Regions from separate parts of the Streptomyces sp. NPDC091280 genome, predicted to be linked through region 2. Evidence: riboswitches for the same ligand, from Rfam matches in the RefSeq annotation. Region 2 holds a riboswitch; each other region holds the start of a gene.
The links. A riboswitch is a leader RNA that binds a small molecule or an ion and turns the genes downstream of it on or off. The one in region 2 is predicted to bind thiamine pyrophosphate.
Positions count from the first base shown of each region.

Region 1 (7,464 bases), on a different contig from region 2:
CGCCGTACCGGGCCTGCGGGAGCGCCTGTTGTGGCACGAGGTGCGCACCCCCGACCACACGGAGGACGAGACGGGTGCCCGCTTCGGCGGTGTGCCCGCGCCCTCGCTCGCCGCCGCCCGGGGCCGCTTCCTGCACCCGTCCAACACCACCCGCCTGCCCGGGCTCTACCGCGTCGGCGGCTGGTCCCACCCCGGGGGCGGGCTCCCGCACGCCGGTATGTCGGGGGCGCTGGTGGCCGGACTGATCGTGGAGGGACCGCGGTTCAGAGGGTCTCAGTAAGGAGGCCGGGTCTCAGTAGGCCGGGTCTCAGGAGGCTTCAGAAACGGTACTGCTCGTCGTAGCCGGGGCCCGACTGCTGCTGTTGCTGGTGGCCGTCGCCCTGGTAGTACTGCTGATCCGCCGGGAGTTCGCCGCCGTAGGTCTCGTCGTTGCGCTGCTGCGGGACCCACACCCCGCCGGCCGGGGTCTCGCCGACATAGCCGCCGTTGCCGTACTGGTCCTGCGCGTAGCCCTGTTGGGGGTACTGCTGCTGGCCGTCGTAGCCCGTGTCGTACGAGGCGCCGCCGCCGTAGGTCTGGGTGCCGATGTACGGGTCGGAGTAGGCCGCGTACTGCTGCTGGCCGGTCGTGTCGTAGCCGTACTGCTGCTGGTCGTAGCCCGCGTACGTGTCGTAGCCGTACTGCTGCTGGTCGGCCGACCCATAGGCCTGGTCCTGGTTCTGACCGGCTGCCGCCGCCGCGTAGGCCTGGTCCGTGCCCGCGAAGTTCGGGTCGGTGGCGTTCGCGTAGGCGGCGGCGCTGTAGACGCCGTAGGAGCCGGTGTCGTCCGGCAGGGGCTGCGGCTCGTAGACCGAGGTGGTCTCGGCGGCCGTGGGGTCGAGCGGCCGGCTGGGGGTGAAGACGTCGTCGCGGTCGTAGTCGTCGTCCTGGCCGAAGTCGGACTTGTCGCGGCCGTACTCCGGGAAGGCGGGCTGGGAGCCGGTCGAGTCGAGGCCGGAGGCCTCCATGTCCTGCTCGTCCGGTTCGCCGCCGCGGCGCTTGAAGCCGCCGACGCCGGGCCGCCCGGAGACCGCCCAGCCGGCCTCGAAGCCGCGGCGGAACGACAGGGTGACGTAGGTCTGGCCGACGGCGAAGGCCACCGCGCCCAGTCCGATCACCACGACGGAGGGCATCAGGACGCCGAGCACGACGCCCAGGAAGCCGACGAAGGCGAGCAGCCGCCAGCGCAGCCGCGCCTTGTACTGCAGCAGCACCTCACCGAGCAACCACAGTGCGACGATGCCGAACGCGATGTAGAGGACCGTCCAGCCCATGTACGCCCCTCTCCCAGTGGCCGCTACGCAGTGTGTCGTATGTCCGGGCGGCCGGTCTAGGCCCGCGGTGGGTGGTGCAGGCCCAGGTTCTCGTAGATTTCCAGCGTCGCCGTGGAGTTGTTGAGCGTGATGAAGTGCAGTCCGGGCACTCCCTCGGCCAGCAGCCGGGCGCAGAACTCCGTGGCGAAGTCGATTCCGATCGAGCGTACAGCCGCCGGATCGTCTTTGGCTGTGAGGATTCGCTCTTTCAGAGCGTCCGGGATGACGGCGTTGCTGAGCTGCGGCAACCGCTCCAGCATCCGCACGCTGGTCACCGGCATGACCTCGGGGATGACCGGTGTGGCACAGCCTGCCGCGCCGACGCGGTCGCGCAGGCGAAGATAGGACTCCGGGCGGAAGAACATCTGGGTGATCGCGTAGTCGGCGCCGGCCCGGCACTTGTCGACGAAGTGCCGGACGTCCGTGTCCCAGTCAGGGGAGCGCGGGTGCAGTTCCGGGAAGGCGGCGACGCCGACGCAGAAATCGCCCGACTCCTTGATGAGCCGGACCAGTTCGGCCGCGTACGTCAGACCGCGCGGGTGCGCCACCCAGTCGGCCATGGGGTCGCCGGGCGGGTCGCCGCGCACGGCGAGGATGTTGCGGATCCCGGCGTCGGCGTACTGGCCGATGATGTTGCGCAGTTCGGCGACGGAGTGGTCGACCGCGGTGAGGTGGGCGACCGGGGTGAGTGTGGTGTCGGCGACGATCTGCTCGGTCTCCCTGACGGTGCCCGCGCGGGTCGAACCACCGGCACCGTAGGTCACCGAGACGAAGTCCGGGGCGACCGCCTCGATCCGCCGCAGCGCGCTCCACAGGTTTCGCTCACCCTTGGGGGTCTTCGGCGCCGAGAACTCGAACGAGTACGTGTTCTTGCCGGTCGCGAGCATGTCGCGCACCGTCCGTGCGCGATCGGTCCTGGTGGATGCGATTCCGAAGGCCATACCCGCAGGTTAGTCAGGGGACGGCGGTCGCCCAACCGGAACCGGAAATTTGCCTGATTTGTCGCCCCGTTGTCCACCCACCGGACAACAGCGCGACACCCGGACGGCCCTCAGGCCTGCCGGAGCCGCTTGGCGAACTCGGCCGCCGCCGCGCCCGGGTCGTCGGCCTCCGTGATCGCCCGTACGACGACGACCCGGCGGGCGCCCGCTTCGAGCACCTCGTCGAGGTTGCCGAGGTCGATGCCGCCGATGGCGAACCAGGGCCGGTCGGTGCCCAGGCCGGCCGTGTACCGGACCAGGTCGAGGCCGGGGGCGTGGCGGCCGGGCTTGGTGGGGGTCGGCCAGCACGGGCCGGTGCAGAAGTAGTCCACGCCCTCCTGGACGGCGGCGGCTGCGGCCTCCGTCTCCGCGTGCGTGGAGCGGCCGATCAGGACGTCGTCGCCGAGGATCGCGCGGGCCGCGGGGACCGGGAGGTCCCCCTGTCCCAGGTGCAGGACGTCGGCGCCGGCGGCGTGGGCGACATCCGCGCGGTCGTTGACCGCGAGCAGTCTGCCGTGCCGGGCGCAGGCGTCGGCGAACACCTGGAGGTGCTCCAGCTCCTCGGCGGCCTCCATGCCCTTGTCGCGCAGCTGCACGATGTCGACCCCGCCGGCCAGCACCGCGTCCAGGAACTCCGGCAGGTCGCCCTGGCGGCTGCGGGCGTCCGTGCAGAGGTAGACCCGGGCGTCGGCGAGTTCCGCGCGTACGGCGGCTGCGGTGTCGGGCATGGGTGTGTCCCCCCGTTGTCGTTCGTCTTCGGTGCGCGGTGGTGCCGGGTACGGGCCGCGGGCGGGCGCGCCGCGGCCCGTGCACCGGTCGGTCGTCCGGTCTGCCGGTCGTCCGGGGCAGTCGGTCGTCCCGGTCAGCCGGTCGCCCGGGTCAGACGGCGAGCGCCTGGGCGCGGCGCTTCACCTCCGTGCCGCGATTCTCGCTCAGGGCCTGCGCGGGGGTGCCGGGCAGGCTGGGGTCGGGGGTGAAGAGCCATTCCAGCATCTCTTCGTCGGAGAAGCCGTCGTCCCGCAGGAGCGTCAGGGTCCCGGTGAGGCCCTTGACGACCTTCTGCTCGGCCCCGTCGATGAAGGCGGCGGGGACGTGCAGCGCGCGGTTCTCACCACGCCGTACGGCGATGACTTGGCCCTCCTTGACCAGCTGCCGCACGCGTGTCACCTCGACATCGAGCATCTCTGCGATGTCGGGCAGCGTGAGCCAGGCGGGGACGAGAGCATCGATCTTTGCGTCAATCTCGGTCACGTAAACAGCGTGCCATCCCGGACTGACAGTCGGAAGCCGGGCCGGTCCGACCCGGGGTACGAACTAGGCCACAGCGGCCTTCATCGGGAGGGAAGGGTCGGCCAGCGGGCCGGGATTCACCTGGGTGCCCGATTCGATCAGCCGGCGGCCCTGGGCCAGGTCGCGGGGGCGGCCGACCGCCAGGAGGGCCACCATGCGGTCGCCGCGCAGCCAGCAGGCGGTCCAGGCCGGGGTGGCCGGGTCGCCGCGCCACAGCAGCGTGTCGGCGGACGCGTGGTGGCCGACGTACTGGACGAAGCGGCCGAACTGCTCGGACCAGAAGTAGGGCACCGGGTCGTAGACCGCCGGGGTCGAGCCGACGATGTTCGCGGCGACCGTGCGCGGGCCCTGGAGGGCGTTGTCCCAGTGGTGGACGAGAAGGCGCTCGCCGTACCTTCCCGAAGGGAAGGAGGCGCAGTCGCCGACCGCGTACACGTCCGGCACCGAGGTGCGCAGCCGGTCGTCGGCCACGACCTCGCGGTGGGCGCCCAGTTCGATGCCGGAGTCCGCGAGCCAGCCGGTGGCGGGGCGGGCGCCGATGCCGACCACGACCGCTCCCGCGGGCAGCCGGGTGCCGTCGTCGAGGACCACGGCACCGGGTTCGACGCGCTCCACGCGCGTGTGCGTGCGCAGCACGGCTCCGGCGTCCGCGTACCAGGCGGCCATCGGCGCGGCCACCTCGGCGGGCAGCGCGCCCGCGAGCGGCCGGTCGGCGGCCTCCACGACGGTCACCGCGCAGCCCGCCTCACGCGCGGCCGTGGCGAACTCGGCGCCGATCCAGCCCGCGCCGACGACCACGATGTCGTGCTGCCGCGCGAGCACCGGTCGCAGCCGCTCGGCGTCGTCCAGGGTGCGCAGCAGATGCACTCCGGGGACGCCGTCGGCGCCCGGGAGCCGGATCGGCTCGGCACCGGTGGCGAGGACGAGGACGTCGTACGGCACCGGGCCCTCGGCGGTGTCGAGTTCGTGGTCGGCGGGGCGCAGGCCCAGGACCTCGCGGCCGAGCCGGAGTTCGATGCCGAGCGCCTCGAAGTCGACGTCGAAGGCGGAGCCCTCGGCCTTGCCGAGCAGCACGGCCTTGGACAGCGGCGGGCGGTCGTAGGGCTGATGGGGTTCGGCGCCGAGGAGGGTGACGGTGCCGGTGAAGCCCTGTTCGCGCAGGGCGACCGCGGTCTGCACCCCTGCCATGCCCGCGCCGACGACGACCACGCGCCGTCCCTCGCCGCCCGCGTCCCGTCCCGGTGTCTGCTCGCTCATCCGATCACCATAGACACCTGACAAATCGTCAGTCAGGGGGTGCGTCCAGTGACCTGTTCCACAACGCTCCTCCCGCGCGTCGCGCGGGCGGCCGTGGACGGAGGCTCCCTTACCGGGACATGGGGTACGGGCTAGGGTGGCCGACGTACAAGCACTCGCGGGAGTCCGGACGCACCGGGCTGAGAGGGAGGCTGGCGGCCTCCGACCGTACGAACCTGATCCGGGTCATGCCGGCGAAGGGAGGGGCTGGACGCCCATGCCTACACGTACGTCAGACGTCCTCGTCGTCGGGGGCGGGATCATCGGCCTGGTCACGGCCTGGCGGGCGGCCGGACGGGGGTTCGCGACCGCCGTGGTGGACCCTGAGCCGGGCGGCGGGGCCGCCCAGGTGGCCGCCGGGATGCTGGCCGCGGTCACGGAGCTGCACTACGGCGAGCAGACCCTGCTCGCCCTCAACCTGGCCTCGGCGCACCGCTACCCGGACTTCGCGGCCGAGCTGACCGACCTCACCGGGCTGGACCTCGGCTACCGGCGCTGCGGCACGCTCGCCGTCGCCCTGGACGCCGACGACCGCGCCCACCTCCGTGAACTGCACACCCTGCAACGGCAGTCGGGGCTGGACTCCGAGTGGCTGTCCGGGCGCGAGTGCCGGCGTCTGGAGCCGATGCTCGCGCCGGGCGTGCGCGGGGGGCTCCGCGTCGACGGGGACCACCAGGTCGACCCGAGGCGGCTGGCGCGGGCGCTGGTGGCCGCGTGCGAGCGCGCCGGGGTCGCTTTCCACCGGACGTGGGCCGAGCGGCTCACGGTCGGCCAGGACCGCGCCACGGGGGTCGTCACGCGCGAGGGGGAGGTGCTGGGCGCGGAGCAGGTGGTGCTCGCGGGCGGCAGCCTCAGCGGGCGGCTGGCGGGCGTCCCGGACGACGTCCTGCCGCCGGTGCGGCCCGTGAAGGGGCAGGTGCTGCGGCTGACCGTGCCCGAGCGGTACAAGCCGTTCCTGAGCCGGACCGTGCGGGCCGTGGTGCGCGGCAGTCAGGTCTACCTGGTGCCGCGCGAGAACGGCGAGCTGGTCGTCGGCGCGACCAGCGAGGAACTGGGCTGGGACACCACGGTGACCGCCGGCGGGGTCTACGAACTGCTGCGCGACGCGCACGAGCTGGTCCCCGGGATCACCGAACTGCCGCTCACCGAGACCCGGGCCGGACTGCGCCCCGGCTCCCCCGACAACGCGCCGCTGCTCGGCCCCACCGCCCTCCCCGGGCTGCTGCTGGCCACCGGGCACTACCGCAACGGCGTCCTGCTCACCCCGGTCACCGGCGACGCCCTCGCGCACGCGCTGGCCACCGGCGAACTCCCGGACGAGGCGCGCCCGTTCACCCCGAAGCGATTCGCTCTCACGGAGTTGCCCGCATGAACGTCTCCGTCAACGGGGAGCCCCGGGTGATCGCCCCCGGCACGGCTCTCGACGCCCTGGTGCGCACCCTGGCCGCGTCGCCCTCCGGAGTGGCCGCCGCCCTCAACGAAACCGTCGTCCCGCGCGCGGAATGGCCATCGACCTCCCTCTCCGAGGGGGACCGCGTCGAGGTCCTGACCGCCGTCCAAGGAGGCTGACCCATGGCCGACGACCCCTTCCTCCTCGGTGGTACGTCCTTCACGTCCCGGCTGATCATGGGCACCGGGGGCGCGCCCAGCCTCGACGTCCTGGAACGCGCGCTGGTCGCCTCCGGCACGGAACTCACGACGGTCGCGATGCGGCGCGTGGACGCCTCCGTGCACGGCTCCGTGCTGTCCGTCCTGGAGCGGCTCGGCATCCGGGTGCTGCCCAACACGGCGGGCTGCTTCACGGCCGGTGAGGCGGTGCTGACGGCCCGGCTGGCGCGCGAGGCGCTCGGGACGTCACTGGTCAAACTGGAGGTGATCGCGGACGAGCGCACCCTGCTGCCCGATCCCGTCGAACTGCTCGACGCGGCCGAGACCCTGGTCGACGACGGGTTCACGGTGCTGCCGTACACGAACGACGATCCCGTGCTGGCGCGGAAGCTGGAGGACGTCGGGTGTGCGGCGGTCATGCCGCTGGGGTCGCCGATCGGGTCCGGGCTCGGGATCCGCAATCCGCACAACTTCCAGCTGATCACCGAGCACGCGCGCGTGCCGGTGATTCTGGACGCGGGGGCCGGTACGGCGTCCGACGCGGCGTTCGCGATGGAGCTGGGGTGCGCGGGTGTGATGCTCGCCTCGGCGGTGACCCGGGCGCGGGAACCGGCGCTGATGGCGTCCGGCATGAGGAGTGCCGTGGAGGCGGGCCGGCTGGCGTTCCGGGCGGGGCGTATCCCCCGTAGGCACTTCGCCGAGGCCTCGTCTCCCGCAGCGGGCCTGGCACGGCTGGACCCGGAGCGCCCGGCCTTCTGAACACGCGCTCCACAGCGTGGGATCCGTCACAGGTCCGCTGCAGTAAGGCTCCGATCCTGGCCGAAAACCCGGTGCTGTCAGCCTCGGCTCGTACACTCACCTGCGTGGATACGACCCTCTCCGACCCTCTCGTCGGGCAGCTGCTCGACGGCCGGTATCGCGTCGACGCGCGGATCGCC
Region 1 covers NZ_JBIVUZ010000011.1:47,568-55,031, reverse strand. The annotation lists gene ACIQPR_RS30920 (phytoene desaturase family protein) at 1-280, shown strand, start outside; gene ACIQPR_RS30915 (hypothetical protein) at 318-1,313, opposite strand; gene metF (methylenetetrahydrofolate reductase [NAD(P)H]) at 1,370-2,293, opposite strand; gene thiE (thiamine phosphate synthase) at 2,404-3,060, opposite strand; gene ACIQPR_RS30900 (Rv2175c family DNA-binding protein) at 3,212-3,583, opposite strand; gene ACIQPR_RS30895 (NAD(P)/FAD-dependent oxidoreductase) at 3,647-4,879, opposite strand; TPP riboswitch at 5,027-5,138, shown strand; gene thiO (glycine oxidase ThiO) at 5,136-6,290, shown strand; gene thiS (sulfur carrier protein ThiS) at 6,287-6,487, shown strand; gene ACIQPR_RS30880 (thiazole synthase) at 6,491-7,285, shown strand; gene pknB (Stk1 family PASTA domain-containing Ser/Thr kinase) at 7,390-7,464, shown strand, end outside.
Region 1: another riboswitch for thiamine pyrophosphate. It lies ahead of thiO (glycine oxidase ThiO); the one in region 2 lies ahead of thiC (phosphomethylpyrimidine synthase ThiC).

Region 2 (7,464 bases):
CTGGCCGCGGCGTTGCTCGCACTGGCCTCACCCATGGCCGCGACCACCGCGACCGCCGCCACCACAACCACCGGACACCCCGCACCGAACCACCCCTCTCACGTGTACGACGAAGCCGTGCTCCAGCGCGACCTGGCGGCCGTACGGCAGGCCGGAGGCGGCGATGTGAACGTGCTGGCCAGGGTCGACCGGCCGAACGGCGCCCCGCTCATGGCCCGCATCGGCACCCGCACGGCCGGCTCCGCCGCGCCGATCCCCTGGAACGCGCACTTCCGTGTGGCGAGCACGACGAAGACGTTCGTGGCGACCGTCGTCCTCCAACTCGTGGCGGAGAAACGGCTGTCACTCGACGACACCGTCGAGCACTGGCTGCCGGGAGTCGTCACGGGCAACGGCAACGACGGCACCCGCATCACCGTCCGCGACCTGCTCCGCCAGACCAGCGGCCTCTACGACTACATCGACGACGCGGAGATCCAGGACCGCCTGTTCAACCACTTCGACGAGAACCGCTACGACACCACCCCGGCGGCCGACCTGGTCGCCGTCGCGATGAAGCACCGGCCGCTGTTCGTGCCGCAGCCGGGCGGGGCCACCCGGTGGGCGTACTCCAACACCAACTACCTGCTGGCCGGGATGATCGCCGAGAAAGCCGGCGGCGCGAGCTGGCAGGACCTGGTCGCCCACCGCGTCATCGCGAGACTCGGACTGCGCGACACCTCCATCCCCGGGCTCAACCCGTTCCTTCCCGATCCGCATGTGAACGCGTACCTCACGACCGCCGACGGCAAGCGTCTCGACGTCACCGACCACAGCCTCCAGCACACCGCCGACTCCGGTGTGGTGAGCACCACCGCCGACCTGAACGCCTTCTTCCGGGCCCTGGCCGACGGCCGGCTGCTGCCCGCCGTACAGTGGCGCGAGATGCGGCAGACCGTCCAGCGGACCGACGACCCGGAGGACGTGGCCGAGATGCCCGAGGGCACCTACGGCCTCGGCCTGCGCAAGATCCCGCTCTCCTGCGGCGGCTTCTACTACACCCACGAGGGCGACGGAGCGGGCGTCAACACCCGCCCCGCGGTGAGTGCCGACGGCAGCCGCGCGGTGACCGTCTCCATCACGACGACCACCGCACCGCCGGACCTCACCGCTCTCAACCGCGCCACGGGCACCCTGGTCGACCACGCCCTGTGCGCCGTCGGCGGCGCCAGCGACGGCAGCGGCCCGGCCAAGGCCTCGCCGAAGAGCTAGAGGGCGGCCCTCAGTCGGCGATCGGCAGATAGACCCGGTTGCCCGCTGCCGCGAACTCCTTCGACTTCCGCGCCATGCCCTCTTCGACCTCGGCCTTGGTACCGCCGTGTTCGCGGCGGATGTCCTGGGAGATCTTCATCGAGCAGAACTTCGGCCCGCACATCGAGCAGAAGTGGGCCGTCTTGGCCGGTTCGGCCGGGAGGGTCTCGTCGTGGAACTCCCGTGCCGTGACCGGGTCGAGGGCCAGGTTGAACTGGTCCTCCCAGCGGAACTCGAAGCGGGCGTCGGACAGCGCGTCGTCCCACTCCTGTGCACCTGGGTGCCCCTTGGCGAGGTCGGCTGCGTGGGCGGCGATCTTGTAGGTGATGACGCCGGTCTTGACGTCGTCACGATTGGGCAGGCCCAAGTGCTCCTTGGGCGTGACATAGCAGAGCATGGCCGTGCCCCACCAGGCGATCATCGCGGCACCGATGCCAGAAGTGATGTGGTCGTACGCAGGCGCGACGTCCGTCGTCAGCGGGCCGAGCGTATAGAACGGAGCTTCATCACAGATCTCCTGCTGAAGGTCGATGTTCTCCTTGATCTTGTGCATCGGGACATGTCCCGGGCCTTCGATCATGGTCTGTACGTTGAAACGCTTGGCGATCGTGTTGAGTTCCCCGAGCGTGCGCAACTCCGCGAACTGCGCTTCGTCGTTGGCGTCCGCGATCGACCCCGGCCGCAGACCGTCGCCCAGCGAGTACGTGACGTCGTAGGCGGCGAGGATCTCGCAGAGTTCCTCGAAGTTCTCGTAGAGGAACGATTCCTTGTGGTGGGCCAGGCACCAGGCCGCCATGATCGAGCCGCCGCGCGAGACGATGCCGGTCTTGCGGTTCGCCGTCAGCGGTACGAACGGCAGCCGCACGCCCGCGTGGACGGTCATGTAGTCCACGCCCTGTTCGGCCTGTTCGACGACCGTGTCCTTGTAGATCTCCCAGGTCAGCTCCTCGGCGCGGCCGTCGACCTTTTCGAGCGCCTGGTAGAGCGGCACCGTGCCGATGGGGACGGGGGAGTTGCGCAGCACCCACTCGCGGGTGGTGTGGATGTTGCGGCCGGTGGACAGGTCCATGACCGTGTCGGCGCCCCAGCGGGTCGCCCACGTCATCTTCTCGACCTCCTCCTCGATGGAGGAAGTGACCGCGGAATTGCCGATGTTGGCGTTGACCTTCACCAGGAACCGCTTGCCGATGATCATCGGCTCGATCTCGGGGTGGTTGACGTTGGCCGGCAGTACCGCCCGCCCGGCCGCGATCTCCTCGCGGACCACTTCGGGCGCCACCTTCTCCCGTACCGCCACGAACTCCATCTCGGGCGTGATCTCGCCCCGTCGCGCGTAGGCGAGTTGGGTCACCGCCGTACCCTCACGGCCTCGGCGCGGCTGGCGCGGGCGGCCCGGGAACACGGCGTCCAGGTTGCGGAGTCCACCGCGCGGTGACGTGTGCTTGATTCCGTCGTCCTCGGGACGGACGGGGCGGCCCGCGTACTCCTCGGTGTCACCCCGGGCGATGATCCAGTTCTCCCGCAGCGGCGCCAGCCCCCTGCGGACGTCGGTGTCGACGAGCGGATCGGTGTACGGGCCCGAGGTGTCGTACAGCGTCACCGACTGCCCATTGGTGAGGTGCACCTGACGGACCGGCACCCGCAGATCGGGGCGCGAGCCCTCGACATACCCCTTGTGCCAGCCGATGGACTCCCCGGCCGCGGGGGACTCCTCAACCCCCGTCGGCTGCTCGGCCCGCGCGAACTCCTCGCCCGGAATGGGCTGTTCGTCCTGGCTGGAGGCAGGCGTGCGTACGTCCTTGTTGGTCATGAGACCTACTCCCTACGCCGGCATTACCCGGTAACAGGTTCGGCGGTCGACGCAGCGGCTTCCGTCAGCCGATGTTTCATGTGAAACATCACTCGATTCAGGTGACGTTTCCCGTGAAACATCGCAGAGACGAAGGTCAGCGCCCTCTCAGCCCGGTGCTCCGAGCTCCCGCGTGTGCAAAGGTGACTCCACGCTAGCGCCATAAGTGGCGCGGTGAACAGTGGGCCCCCGGCGTTCTTGCGATGATCGGGCGGTGACCACGACACAGCAGCCCCCGTACCCGCCGACCGGGCCGCCGCATGGCCACGACCACGGCCATGGTTCGGGAGGCGACCACGGCTCCGGGTCGGGGTCCGGGGACGACCACGGCTCCCACGGGGACGGCGGGCACGGCTCCGGTGCGGGCGGCGGACACGGTCACTCACACAGTCACGGGCCGGCCGCGCCCGTCTCCCGTCACCTCCGGAAGGTCATCGCGGCGATCCTGATCCCGTTCACGGTGGCGGTCGTGGTCGGCATGGTGGTGCTGTGGCCCGGCGGCGCCCCGTCGCACAAGCGCACCGGGGTCGGCTTCGACCGGCAGACGCAGCAGGCGACGGTCACCAAGGTCGTGAGCGTGAGCTGCGCCTCGGTGAACGCCTCGGGCGGGGGCGCGACCGGCGACACCTCCACGGCCGAGGGCTCCTCGGCGCAGCAGGAGGCGGGCGGCACCTGCAAGAAGGCCACGGTCACGGTCAGCACGGGCAAGGACAAGGGCCGTACGTTCACGGAGATCGTGCAGCCCGACCAGTCTCGGCAGTTGCACCAGGGCGAGAAGGTCGTGGTCGCCTACGAGCCCTCCGCGCCCCGGGATCTGCAGTACTCGGTCACCGATGTGAACCGGAAGTTCCCGATGGCGCTGCTCGCCGCGATCTTCGCGCTGGCCGTCGTGGTGGTGGGCCGACTGCGCGGTGTCATGGCACTGATCGCGCTGGCCATCAGCTTCATGATCCTCAACTTCTTCATCCTGCCCGCGATCCTGCACGGCTCGAACCCGCTGATCGTGGCGGTGGTCGGGTCCAGCGCCATCATGCTGATCGCCCTCTACATGTGCCACGGGCTGTCGGCCCGTACATCCGTGGCGGTGCTCGGCACGCTGATGTCGCTGGTGCTGATCGGCGTCCTGGGCTCGGTGTTCATCGGCTGGGCCGCGCTGACCGGCAACACGGACGACAACACGGGCCTGATCCACGGGCTGTATCCGTCGATCGACATGAGCGGCCTGCTGCTCGCCGGAGTCATCATCGGTTCGCTCGGTGTGCTCGACGATGTGACGGTCACGCAGACGTCGGCCGTGTGGGAACTGCACGAGGCCAATCCGTCGATGGGCTGGCGCGGGCTGTACCGCGCCGGTATCCGCATCGGCCGCGACCACATCGCCTCGGTCGTCAACACGCTCGTCCTCGCCTACGCGGGCGCCGCCCTGCCGCTGCTGCTGCTCTTCTCCATCGCCCAGAGCAGCGTGGGGTCGGTCGCCAACAGCGAGTTGGTCGCCGAGGAGATCGTGCGCACGCTGGTGGGTTCGATCGGCCTGGTCGCCTCGGTTCCGGTCACCACGGCGCTCGCCGCCCTCGTCGTCTCGGCGGACCGCCCCGGCAGCGACCCGGTACCGGCGGGTGTCGCCGGGGCGGCCACGGCGGGGCCCGGTGCCGGCCCCGCGTCGGCGCCGACCGCGAAGCCCGCACCGGCGCGCGGCGGGAAGGGCCGGCGCCGCAAGCACTGAGGACGGCGAGAACGGCCGCCCAGGGCCCCGCAGAAGCGTTCCTGCGACCTCGGGACGCCCGGAGTACCTCAGAGAGCACCTCGGGATGCCTCAGAGCATCTGAGAGAGGACCTCGGGGCGCCTCGGGGTCAGGGGCTCCCCAGACGCCGCCCGCGGTTCCGGGCCGTTGGCGAAGCGTTACGCCAACTCCCCCCGCCGCCATGGCAGCACGTCAGCCCGCGCTCTGCTCCTCCGCCAGAATGCGGTCCAGTGCCTCGTCGAGGTGGGCGTCGAAATCCGCGAGCGCGCCCTCCTGACCGAGCGGAACCAGCCGGTCGGTGCGGTCGAGGAAGGCCACGAGCGGGGCCGCGCCGGTCCGGAACAGCGCCTGGTCGCCGCCCACCTGAAGCCTGATCAGTACTTCGCCCAGCGTCTCGGGGTCGACGGGCTCGATCCGGACATCACCGTCCCCGGACGCCCGGCCCACCCCGTCGATCAGCAGCTCCCGGCCGAAAGCCCAGGTCACCGGGGCATCCCCCGGCAAATGGAAGGTCAGCCGCACGGCGTACGGATCGCACGCCTCGTAGCCCAGTTCGACCGGGATACGGAAGGAGAGCTCCTCGGAGACGAGGAAGCTCATCATGACCTCTGCCTGTACGGACTCGCGCATCGCCTATCCCGTCAATTGCCGCCGACTGGCCGGGAATGATCCCCGTGACACTGAAGGAATATTGCTGAACGTACACAACAGATCACAAGGAGTAATTTTTCAGATACTGATAGAGAGCGCGAGCGACCCCAGCAGCCTGCCGACCTCGGTCTGCAACTGCCGGGCGGCGGCCAGCAGTCGGTCGGCCTGGTGCGAGGGGAGAGAAATGGCCATCGTGGCTGCCGTACTGCCGAGCGTGATCGGAATCGCCGCGCAGACCGTGCCCAGCGCGTACTCCTGACGCTCCACCACCAGCTCCATCCGCCTCATCCGATCGAGGCGCCGCAGGAGGGAGTGCCCGTCCCGCACGGTGTACGGCGTGAGCGAGCGCGCGGGGTAGCGGTCGAGGTGGTCGCGCCGGGCCTCCTCGTCCACCTGGGCCAGCAGACACTGGCCGATCGCGTGCGCGTGCCCCGTCTCACGGAAGTCGGCCCACTCCTCGACCGCCGGGTTGGCCGGGGTGTCGGCGACGCACATGACCTCGATCTCGCCGTCGCGGTACATCGCGTAGTAGACCGGGACACCGATCGAATCCCGCCAGGCGGCCAGCGCGTCCACGAGCGTGCTGCGACGTTTCTCCTGCGCTCCGCTGCTGCTCAGCCTCTCGGCCGCCTCGCCGAGGAAGAACAGCCCTTTGTCGCGGCGGAGATAGCCCTCGTGCACGAGGGTGCGCAGCAGGTGGTAGGCCGTGGGAAGCGCGAGGCCGGTCTCGCGGGCCAACTGCTTCGCGGGGGCGCCGTGTTCGTGCGCGGCGACGGACTCCAGCAGCCGCATCGCCCGCTGGACGGAGCCGATGAGGGTGGCGGCGGCCTGGTGCGAGGGCTGGGTCGAGGACTGGGGCGGAGGCTGGGGCGAGGGCTCGGGAGCCGTCGCGGAGCGCTGTCGCGGCGGGGTCGCCACGGGCCGCAGTTGCGCGGGGATCGCCACCGATCTCGGCCATGTCGGCGGGACGGGCCGGGCGGAAGGCGCGTGCGGTTCTACGGGGGCGGTGTCAACCGTGGCCAAGGGTCACTTCCGGAGCGGGGGCAGCCCGTGCGGGGAACACGGGGAGGGGGTGCGCCGCCCGCGGGGTTCGTCCCCGCGGCGAGTTCCGGACTGTAACCGCCCACCACCGCCCGCAGACGGCCTGTCCGGAAAACTTCCCCCGCCCGAGGGAACCGGTGATTCCTGTTACCGATCACCGGTTGCCCGGCAGGGGCCTCACCAGTCGCCGCGTGAGGAGGAACTCGACGTGAACTTCCGCACGACGTAGATCAGTCCGCCGACCAGCGCCACGAAGACCAGCGCCTTGAAGAGCAGTCCGATGACAATGGTCAGGACGGCGGTTATGAGCCCGCCGAACACGACCAGGGCGATGACCGGCACCGCGACCCACTTGACCCACCACGGCAGTCCGCCGAAGATCTCTCGCATCGCCCTCGTCCTTTACCTCTCCGCCCGTCGTTCGTACCGGGTCCTGTCGGTGTCCGGCGCTGTCGTGCCGGACCTCTGATGTCCTGCACCCGATGCTAGGGCGGCCGGAGGCGGAACGGGGGCCCCGGATCCCTTGTCCTCCCCTGACCGTTCCCCTAGGGAACCCTGAGACCGGGATCGGGCTTGCGGTGGAGAGTCAGGCCTCCGGCGGGGAGAACACAACGAGCACCCGCAGGTCCTCGCTGATGTGATGGAACTTGTGGGCCACCCCGGCCGGCACATAGACCACGCTGCCGCGCGCCACCTGGGTGGTCTCCATGCCGACGGTGATCGCGGCACGGCCGCTCACGACGAAGTACACCTCGTCCTGGTTGTGCGGCTGCTGCCGGTCGTGGTCGCCCGCGTCGAGCGCGTAGAGGCCGACCGACATGTTCTTCTCGCGCAGGAACTGGAGGTATGCCCCGTCGTTGGCGGCACGCTCCGCCTCCAGTTCATCCAACC
Region 2 covers NZ_JBIVUZ010000003.1:479,497-486,960, reverse strand. The annotation lists gene ACIQPR_RS12260 (serine hydrolase domain-containing protein) at 1-1,251, shown strand, start outside; gene thiC (phosphomethylpyrimidine synthase ThiC) at 1,262-3,100, opposite strand; TPP riboswitch at 3,093-3,282, opposite strand; gene ACIQPR_RS12250 (YibE/F family protein) at 3,354-4,862, shown strand; gene ACIQPR_RS12245 (SsgA family sporulation/cell division regulator) at 5,074-5,511, opposite strand; gene ACIQPR_RS12240 (IclR family transcriptional regulator) at 5,611-6,450, opposite strand; gene ACIQPR_RS12235 (DUF5326 family protein) at 6,751-6,963, opposite strand; gene ACIQPR_RS12230 (cupin domain-containing protein) at 7,160-7,464, opposite strand, start outside.

Region 3 (7,464 bases), on a different contig from region 2:
GACTTGCCGCTGCCGCTCGGCCCGAGCACACACACGATCTCGTGCTCGGCGACACCCAGGTCGACGGCGTCCAGCACCGGGCGCCCGCCGAACCGTACGGTCGCGTCCTCAAGGCCCAGCAGCAGGTCCGACGGCATCTAGAACTCCCCCGTCCGGTCGGTGCGCAGCCGCTCAAGGACCAGCAGGGCCACCGCGCACACCACCATCAGAATCGTCGAAAGGGCCATCGCCTGGCCGTAGTTGAGATCCCCGGGCCGGGACAGCAGCCGGGCCACCGCGACCGGCAGCGTCGGGTTGTCGGGCCGCGCGATGAACACGGTCGCCCCGAACTCCCCCAGCGACACCGCGAACGCGAACCCGGCGGCGATCAGCAACGCCCGCCGCACCAACGGCAGATCGACCTCGCGCCACACCCGCCACGGCGACGCCCCGAGCACGGCCGCCGCCTCCCGCAGCCGCCCGTCCACCGCCCGCAGCACGGGCAGCATGGTCCGTACGACGAAGGGGACACCGACCAGCGCCTGCGCGAGCGGCACCAGGATCCATGAACTCCGCAGATCCACCGGGGGTTTGTCGAGCGAGATCAGGAAGCCGAAGCCGACCGTCACCGCCGACACCCCGAGCGGCAGCATCAGCAGCGCGTCGAAGCCGCGTACCAGCCGTCCCGCGTCGCGCCGGGTCAGGGCCGCGGCGGCGAGGCCGCCGATCAGCACGGCGATGGCGGTGGCGGCGACGGCGTACTCCAGCGAGTTGCCGATCGCGGCGATCGGCGGGACCAGGAAGGTGCCGCCGTCGTCGTGGGTCAGCGCCCGGTAGTAGCCGAAGTGCGCTGTGCCGAGCGACCGTTGGACCAGCACCGCGAGCGGCAGTACGAGCAGCAGGAGGATCGAGACGAGGACTCCGGCCAGCAGGGACCACTGGCCGGCCCCGCGCGGGCGGCGTGCGGTCACCGCCGGGTCCACCAGCCGCAGGGCCGTCTCCCGTCGCCGTACCGTCCAGGCGTGGACGGCGAGGATCGTGCCCACCGCGGCGAACTGGACGATCGTCAGCACGGCCGCCGTGGAGAGGTCGAAGATCTCGGAGGTCTGGCGGTAGATCTCCACTTCGAGGGTCGAGAAGGTCGGGCCGCCGAGGATCTGCACCACACCGAACGAGGTGAAGGTGAACAGGAAGACCATCAGCGCGGCGGCGGCCACGGCGGGCGCGAGCGCGGGCAGCGTCACCTGCCGCCAGGCCCGCAGCCGGGAGGCGCCGAGCATCCGCGCGGCCTCCTCCTGACGCGGGTCGAGCTGGGCCCAGAGGCCGCCCACCGTCCGGACGACGACCGCGTAGTTGAAGAAGACGTGCGCGAGCAGGATGGCCCACACGGTGGTGTCCAGCCGTACGCCCCACAGGTCGTCCAGGAGTCCGCCGCGGCCGACGAGCGCGAGGAAGGCCGTACCGACGACGACCGTGGGCAGCACGAAGGGGACCGTCACGACCGCCCGCAGCACGTGCCGGCCCGGGAAGTCGAAGCGCGCGAAGACATACGCGCCGGGGAGCGCGATGAGCAGCGTGAGCGCGGTGGAGGCGAGCGCCTGCCAGGTGGTGAACCACAGGACGTGCCGGATGTCCGACTGGGCCAGCACGTCCGCGATGCGGCCCAACTGCCAGGCGCCGTCCACCTTCAGGCCGCGCGCGACGATCGCGGCGACCGGATAGGCGAAGAACACCGCGAAGAACGCGACGGGCACGGCCATGAGACCGAGCCGCGTCACGCTGCCCCGGTGGGTCCGCCGGGGGGCTACTTCAGTACGAGCGAGGTCCACGACTTGACCCACTGGTCCCGGTCGGCGGCGATCTTCGCGGGGGCCATGGTCTCGGGGTCCTTGGCCTGCGGACCGTACTTCGTGAACTCGGCCGGCACGGTCGCGCCCTCGATCACCGGGTAGACGAACATGTTGAGCGGCATGTCCTCCTGGAACTCCTTGGTGAGCAGGAAGTCGATGAAGGCCTTGCCGCCCTTGGTGTTCCTCGCGTTGCTGAGCAGTCCCGCGTACTCGGTCTGCCGGAAGCAGGTGCCGTACGCCACCCCGGTGGGCGCGGTGGTCGGCTTCGGGTCGCCGTAGATGACCTCGGCGGGCGGCGAGGAAGCGTACGAGACGACGAGGGGCCGGTCGCCGCCCGCCTTCCTGCCACCGGCCGACCCGGAGAACTCCTGGTCGTAGGCCTGCTCCCAGCCGTCGACGACCTTCACGCCGTTGGCCTTGAGCTGCTTCCAGTACGCCTGCCAGCCGTCGTCCCCGAATTGGGCCGCGCTGCCGAGCAGGAAGCCGAGGCCGGGCGAGGAGGTGGCCGCGTTCTCGGTGACCAGGAGGTTCTTGTACTCGGGCTTGACCAGGTCCGCGAAGGAGGTGGGCGGGGTCAGCTTGTGCTTGCTGAAGTAGGCCTTGTCGTAGTTGACGCAGATGTCGCCGGTGTCGATGGGCGTGACCCGGTGCTTGGACTCGTCGACGCGGTAGGCGGGTTTGACGGTCGCGGAGCCCTTCGCGTCGTAGGACTGGAAGAGGCCGTTGTCGAGCGCGCGGGAGAGCAGGGTGTTGTCGACGCCGAAGAAGACGTCTCCCTGGGGGTTGTCCTTGGTCAGGATCGCCTTGTTGACGGCCTGTCCGGCGTCGCCGTCCTTGAGGACCTTGACGGTGTAGCCGGACTGCTTCTCGAAGTCCTTGAGGACGCTCTTGGAGACGGCCCACGAGTCGTGGCTGACGAGCGTGACGGTCTTGGAGCCGGAGCCGCCGCTGCCGTCCGAGCCCGACCCGCACGCGGAGAGCGTGACCAGGCCGAGGCCCACGAGGACAGCACAGTACTTCTTGGTGTTCACGGTGATGACCGAACTTCCTACCCAGAATGACCTGGGCGAGGTTCAGAGGGTCTGCGGCCCGATTGCCGCACTCTCAGCGCTGCGCGCTCCCCTGTCGGATATGAAGGTGTACGTACAGGTGGTACGGGTGAAGGTTACCTCTCGGTGGCCGCCAGCTGACCGCACGCTCCGTCGATCTCCTGGCCACGGGTGTCCCGGACGGTGACCGGCACCCCATGGGCCGCGATGGCCTCGACGAACGCCTTCTCGTCCTCGGGGCGGGAGGCCGTCCACTTGGAGCCCGGCGTCGGGTTCAGCGGGATCAGGTTGACGTGCACGGGCTTGCCCTTGAGGAGCCGGCCGAGCCGGTCGCCGCGCCACGCCTGGTCGTTGATGTCCCGGATCAGCGCGTACTCGATGGACAGCCGGCGCCCGGACTTCGCCGCGTACTCCCAGCCGGCGTCGAGGACCTCGCGGACCTTCCACCGGGTGTTCACGGGGACCAGGGTGTCGCGCAGGTCGTCGTCCGGCGCGTGCAGCGAGATCGCGAGCCGGCACTTGAAGCCCTCGTCCGCGAAACGGTGGATCGCCGGCACGAGTCCGACCGTCGAGACGGTGATCCCGCGCTGCGAGAGGCCGAGGCCGTCCGGCTCGGGGTCGGTGAGGGCACGGATGGACTGGACGACCCGCTTGTAGTTGGCGAGGGGCTCGCCCATGCCCATGAAGACGATGTTGGAGAGCCGGGCGGGACCCCCCGGGATCTCGCCGTCGCGCAGCGCGCGCATGCCGTCCACGATCTGGTGCACGATCTCACCGGTGGAGAGGTTCCGGTCGAGGCCGGCCTGGCCCGTCGCGCAGAACGGGCAGTTCATCCCGCAGCCGGCCTGCGAGCTGATGCACATGGTGACCCGGTCCGGGTACCGCATCAGCACGGACTCGACGAGCGTCCCGTCGAACAGCCGCCACAGCGTCTTGCGGGTGGTGTCCTGGTCGGTCGACAGATGCCGTACGACCGTCATCAGCTCAGGGAGCAGCGCCTCCTGGAGCTTGGCGCGCGAACCGGCGGGGATGTCGGTCCACTGCTCCGGGTCGTGCGCGAGACGCGCGAAGTAGTGCTGCGAGAGCTGCTTGGCGCGAAACGGCTTCTCGCCGACCGCCGCGACGGCTTCCTTGCGCTCGGCGGGCGTGAGATCGGCGAGGTGCCGCGGCGGCTTCTGGGCTCCGCGCGGGGCGACGAATGTGAGTTCTCCGGGCTTAGGCATGGCCCTACCAGTGTCGCAGACATACGAAGAGGGACTCGCCGCCCTGTGGACAACGAGCCCCTCCTCCGCGAAACCGCAGGTCAGCGGGTATCCCCGCCGGTCAGCCGGAGCCGACGAACAGCACGAACATCAACCACACCACGGGAGCCGTGGGCAGCAGGGAGTCCAGCCGGTCCATGATGCCGCCGTGACCCGGCAGCAGCGTGCCCATGTCCTTGATGCCGAGGTCCCGCTTGATCATGGACTCGCCGAGGTCGCCCAGCGTGGCGCTGGCCGCGACCGCGAGGCCCAGGACGAGGCCCTGCCACCAGCTGCCGTCGTCGATCAGGAACTGCATGCACAGCGCGCCCGCCACCATCGCGAAGGACACCGCCCCGAACAGGCCCTCGCGGGTCTTGCCGGGGCTGATGCGCGGGGCGAGCTTGTGCCTGCCGAAGCGCCAGCCGATGGCGTACGCCCCGGTGTCGCTGACGACGGTCAGCAGCAGGAACGTCAGCACCCGCCAGGCGCCGTCGTCGGCGGTGAGCATCAGGGCGACGAACGTGGCCAGGAACGGCACGTAGAACGCCGCGAAGACGCCCGCCGTGACGTCCTTGAGGTAGCCCTCCGGCGGTTCCGTCATCCGCCAGACCAGGACGGCGAGCGCCGTGAGCGCCATGGCGACCCAGGCGCCCTCAGGGCCCCGGACGTAACCGGCGACGACCATCGCCGCACCGCCGACCGCGAGGGGCACGAGGGGCGCCTTGATGCCCTTGCGCTCCTGAAGCCGCGAGGTCAGCTCCCACAGACCCACCACGACGGCGACCGCTATCACGCCGACGAACACGGCCTTGACGACGAACAGGGACGCGGCGATCACCGCGCCGAGTCCGACCCCGACCCCTATGGCCGCACCCAGGTCCCGGCCCGCGCTCTTCTTCTGCGGGGCGGGCGCCGATGGCGGGACGTCGGGCATGGGCTCCGGATTCTGCGGCCCCACCCCGTAGGGGAGCGCCTGCGGCATGTCAGAGGTCGGTGTCCGCGGGTCGTACGACGGCGACTGCCGTACGTCGTACGGCGGCTGCCGCGTCTCGTCGCGGAACGTCTCGTCGCGGAACAAGGGGCCGCTCAGCCGAGCGGCCCCCCGGTCGTCATCCTGGTGTCCGCCGTATGCGGGCTCGTCGGGCACGATGGGCATGGGGCGAGTCTGCTGCGCCTTGGGCGCATCGTACGTGGGACCCGCCGGGGCAGCCCCCTGGACAGGCCCCTCGTCGGACGGCCCCCAGTACCCGGCTTGTGGCGGTGCCCCCCAGGAAGAGTCGTTCATCAGACCTCTAGCAGCTCCGCTTCCTTGTGCTTGAGGAGTTCGTCCACCTGGGCGACGTACTTCGCCGTGGTGTCGTCGAGCTCCTTCTCCGCGCGACGGCCCTCGTCCTCGCCGATGTCGCCGTCCTTGATCGCCTTGTCGATCGCTTCCTTGGCCTTGCGGCGGATGGAGCGGATCGAGATCTTGGAGTCCTCGGCCTTGGTCTTGGCGACCTTGATGTACTCCTTGCGGCGCTCCCCGGTCAGCTCCGGGAACGTCACACGGATGATGTTGCCGTCGTTGCTCGGGTTGACGCCGAGGTCCGAGTCACGGATCGCCTGCTCGATGTTGCGCAGCGCGCTCTTGTCGAACGGGGTCACCACGGCCATGCGCGGCTCCGGCACGGAGAACGAAGCCAGCTGGTTGATCGGTGTCAGTGCGCCGTAATAGTCGGCCACGATCTTGTTGAACATCGCCGGGTGCGCACGGCCGGTGCGGATCGCGGCGAAGTCCTCCTTGGCGACCACGACGGCCTTCTCCATCTTCTCCTCGGCTTCGAGGAGGGTCTCTTCGATCACCACTTGCTCCTGCGTGTCTTGAGTAGGCCCGGCTGCTGTGCTGTGTCGGCGTCGGCGGCCGGCTGCGTCGCGTCTTCTTCCTGCACGGTTCCCGACCGGCAGGACATTGTCCATCCCCCGGTCAGGGTCATCAGCCCTGGCTGCCTTGGTCACCCACAAGCGTGCCGATCTTCTCACCCTTGACGGCGCGGGCGATATTGCCCTCCGCCAGAAGCTCGAAGACCAGGATCGGAAGCTTGTTGTCGCGGCACAGGGTGATGGCGGTCATGTCGGCGACCTTGAGGTCCTGGGTGATGACCTCGCCGTAGCTCAGCGAGTCGAACTTGACGGCCGCGGGGTTGGTCTTCGGGTCGGAGTCGTAGACCCCGTCGACACCGTTCTTGCCCATCAGCAGCGCCTCGGCGTTGATCTCCAGGGCGCGCTGGGCGGCGGTGGTGTCGGTGGAGAAGTACGGCATGCCCATACCGGCGCCGAAGATGACCACACGGCCCTTCTCCAGGTGGCGCACGGCGCGCAGCGGGATGTACGGCTCGGCGACCTGGCCCATGGTGATGGCGGTCTGGACGCGGCTGTCGATGCCCTCCTTCTCCAGGAAGTCCTGGAGGGCGAGGCAGTTCATCACCGTGCCGAGCATGCCCATGTAGTCGGAGCGGGCCCGGTCCATGCCGCGCTGCTGGAGTTCGGCGCCGCGGAAGAAGTTGCCGCCGCCGATGACGACGGCGACCTCCGCGCCGTCCCGTACGACGGCCGCGATCTCGCGGGCGATCTTGTGCACCACGTCGGGGTCGACGCCCAGGCCACCGCCTCCGGAGAAGGCCTCTCCGGACAGCTTCAGCAGAAACCGGCCGCGTACTTTGCCGTCGTCGCTCTTCTGGGGCTTGGTGGTCATGACGTTCTCGCCTCTTTTACGTGGTCGCACACACGAAGAAGGCCACTGCCGGTGGGGTGTCTGTCGCAACCCATGCTCGGCAATGGCCTCCTCGTCAGATCTGCTGTCGTCCGCCACGCGCGCGTGCGCGACGGCGTACCCGGCCGACTGCTGACGACCCTAGCGGGATTCCACCGGGCGCCGCGCGTCGATCGCGGTACGGACTCAGATGCCGACCTTGATGCGCGTGAAGCGCTTCAGGGTGACACCCGCCTCGTCCAGAACCTTCTGGACGGACTTCTTGGGGTCGAGCGCGTACGGCTGACCGAGCAGCGTCGCGTCCTTGAAGAAGCCGTTGACGCGACCCTCGACGATCTTGGCGATCGCGGCCTCGGGCTTGCCCTCGGCGCGGGTGGTCTCCTCGGCGATGCGGCGCTCGGACTCGACGACCTCGGCCGGCACGTCGTCCTTGGCCAGGTACTTCGGCGCGAAGGCGGCGATGTGCTGGGCGACACCGCGGGCGACCTCGGCGTTCGGCTTGTCCAGCTCGACGAGGACACCGATCTGCGGGGGCAGGTCGGGCATCGTGCGGTGCATGTACGCGGACACGTAGCCGTCGGCGTACTGGGCGA
Region 3 covers NZ_JBIVUZ010000014.1:123,476-130,939, forward strand. The annotation lists gene ACIQPR_RS36855 (ABC transporter ATP-binding protein) at 1-137, opposite strand, end outside; gene ACIQPR_RS36860 (ABC transporter permease) at 138-1,739, opposite strand; gene ACIQPR_RS36865 (thiamine ABC transporter substrate binding subunit) at 1,784-2,860, opposite strand; TPP riboswitch at 2,857-2,963, opposite strand; gene rlmN (23S rRNA (adenine(2503)-C(2))-methyltransferase RlmN) at 2,995-4,101, opposite strand; gene ACIQPR_RS36875 (phosphatidate cytidylyltransferase) at 4,202-5,407, opposite strand; gene frr (ribosome recycling factor) at 5,407-5,964, opposite strand; gene pyrH (UMP kinase) at 6,095-6,853, opposite strand; gene tsf (translation elongation factor Ts) at 7,058-7,464, opposite strand, start outside.
Region 3: another riboswitch for thiamine pyrophosphate. It lies ahead of ACIQPR_RS36865 (thiamine ABC transporter substrate binding subunit); the one in region 2 lies ahead of thiC (phosphomethylpyrimidine synthase ThiC).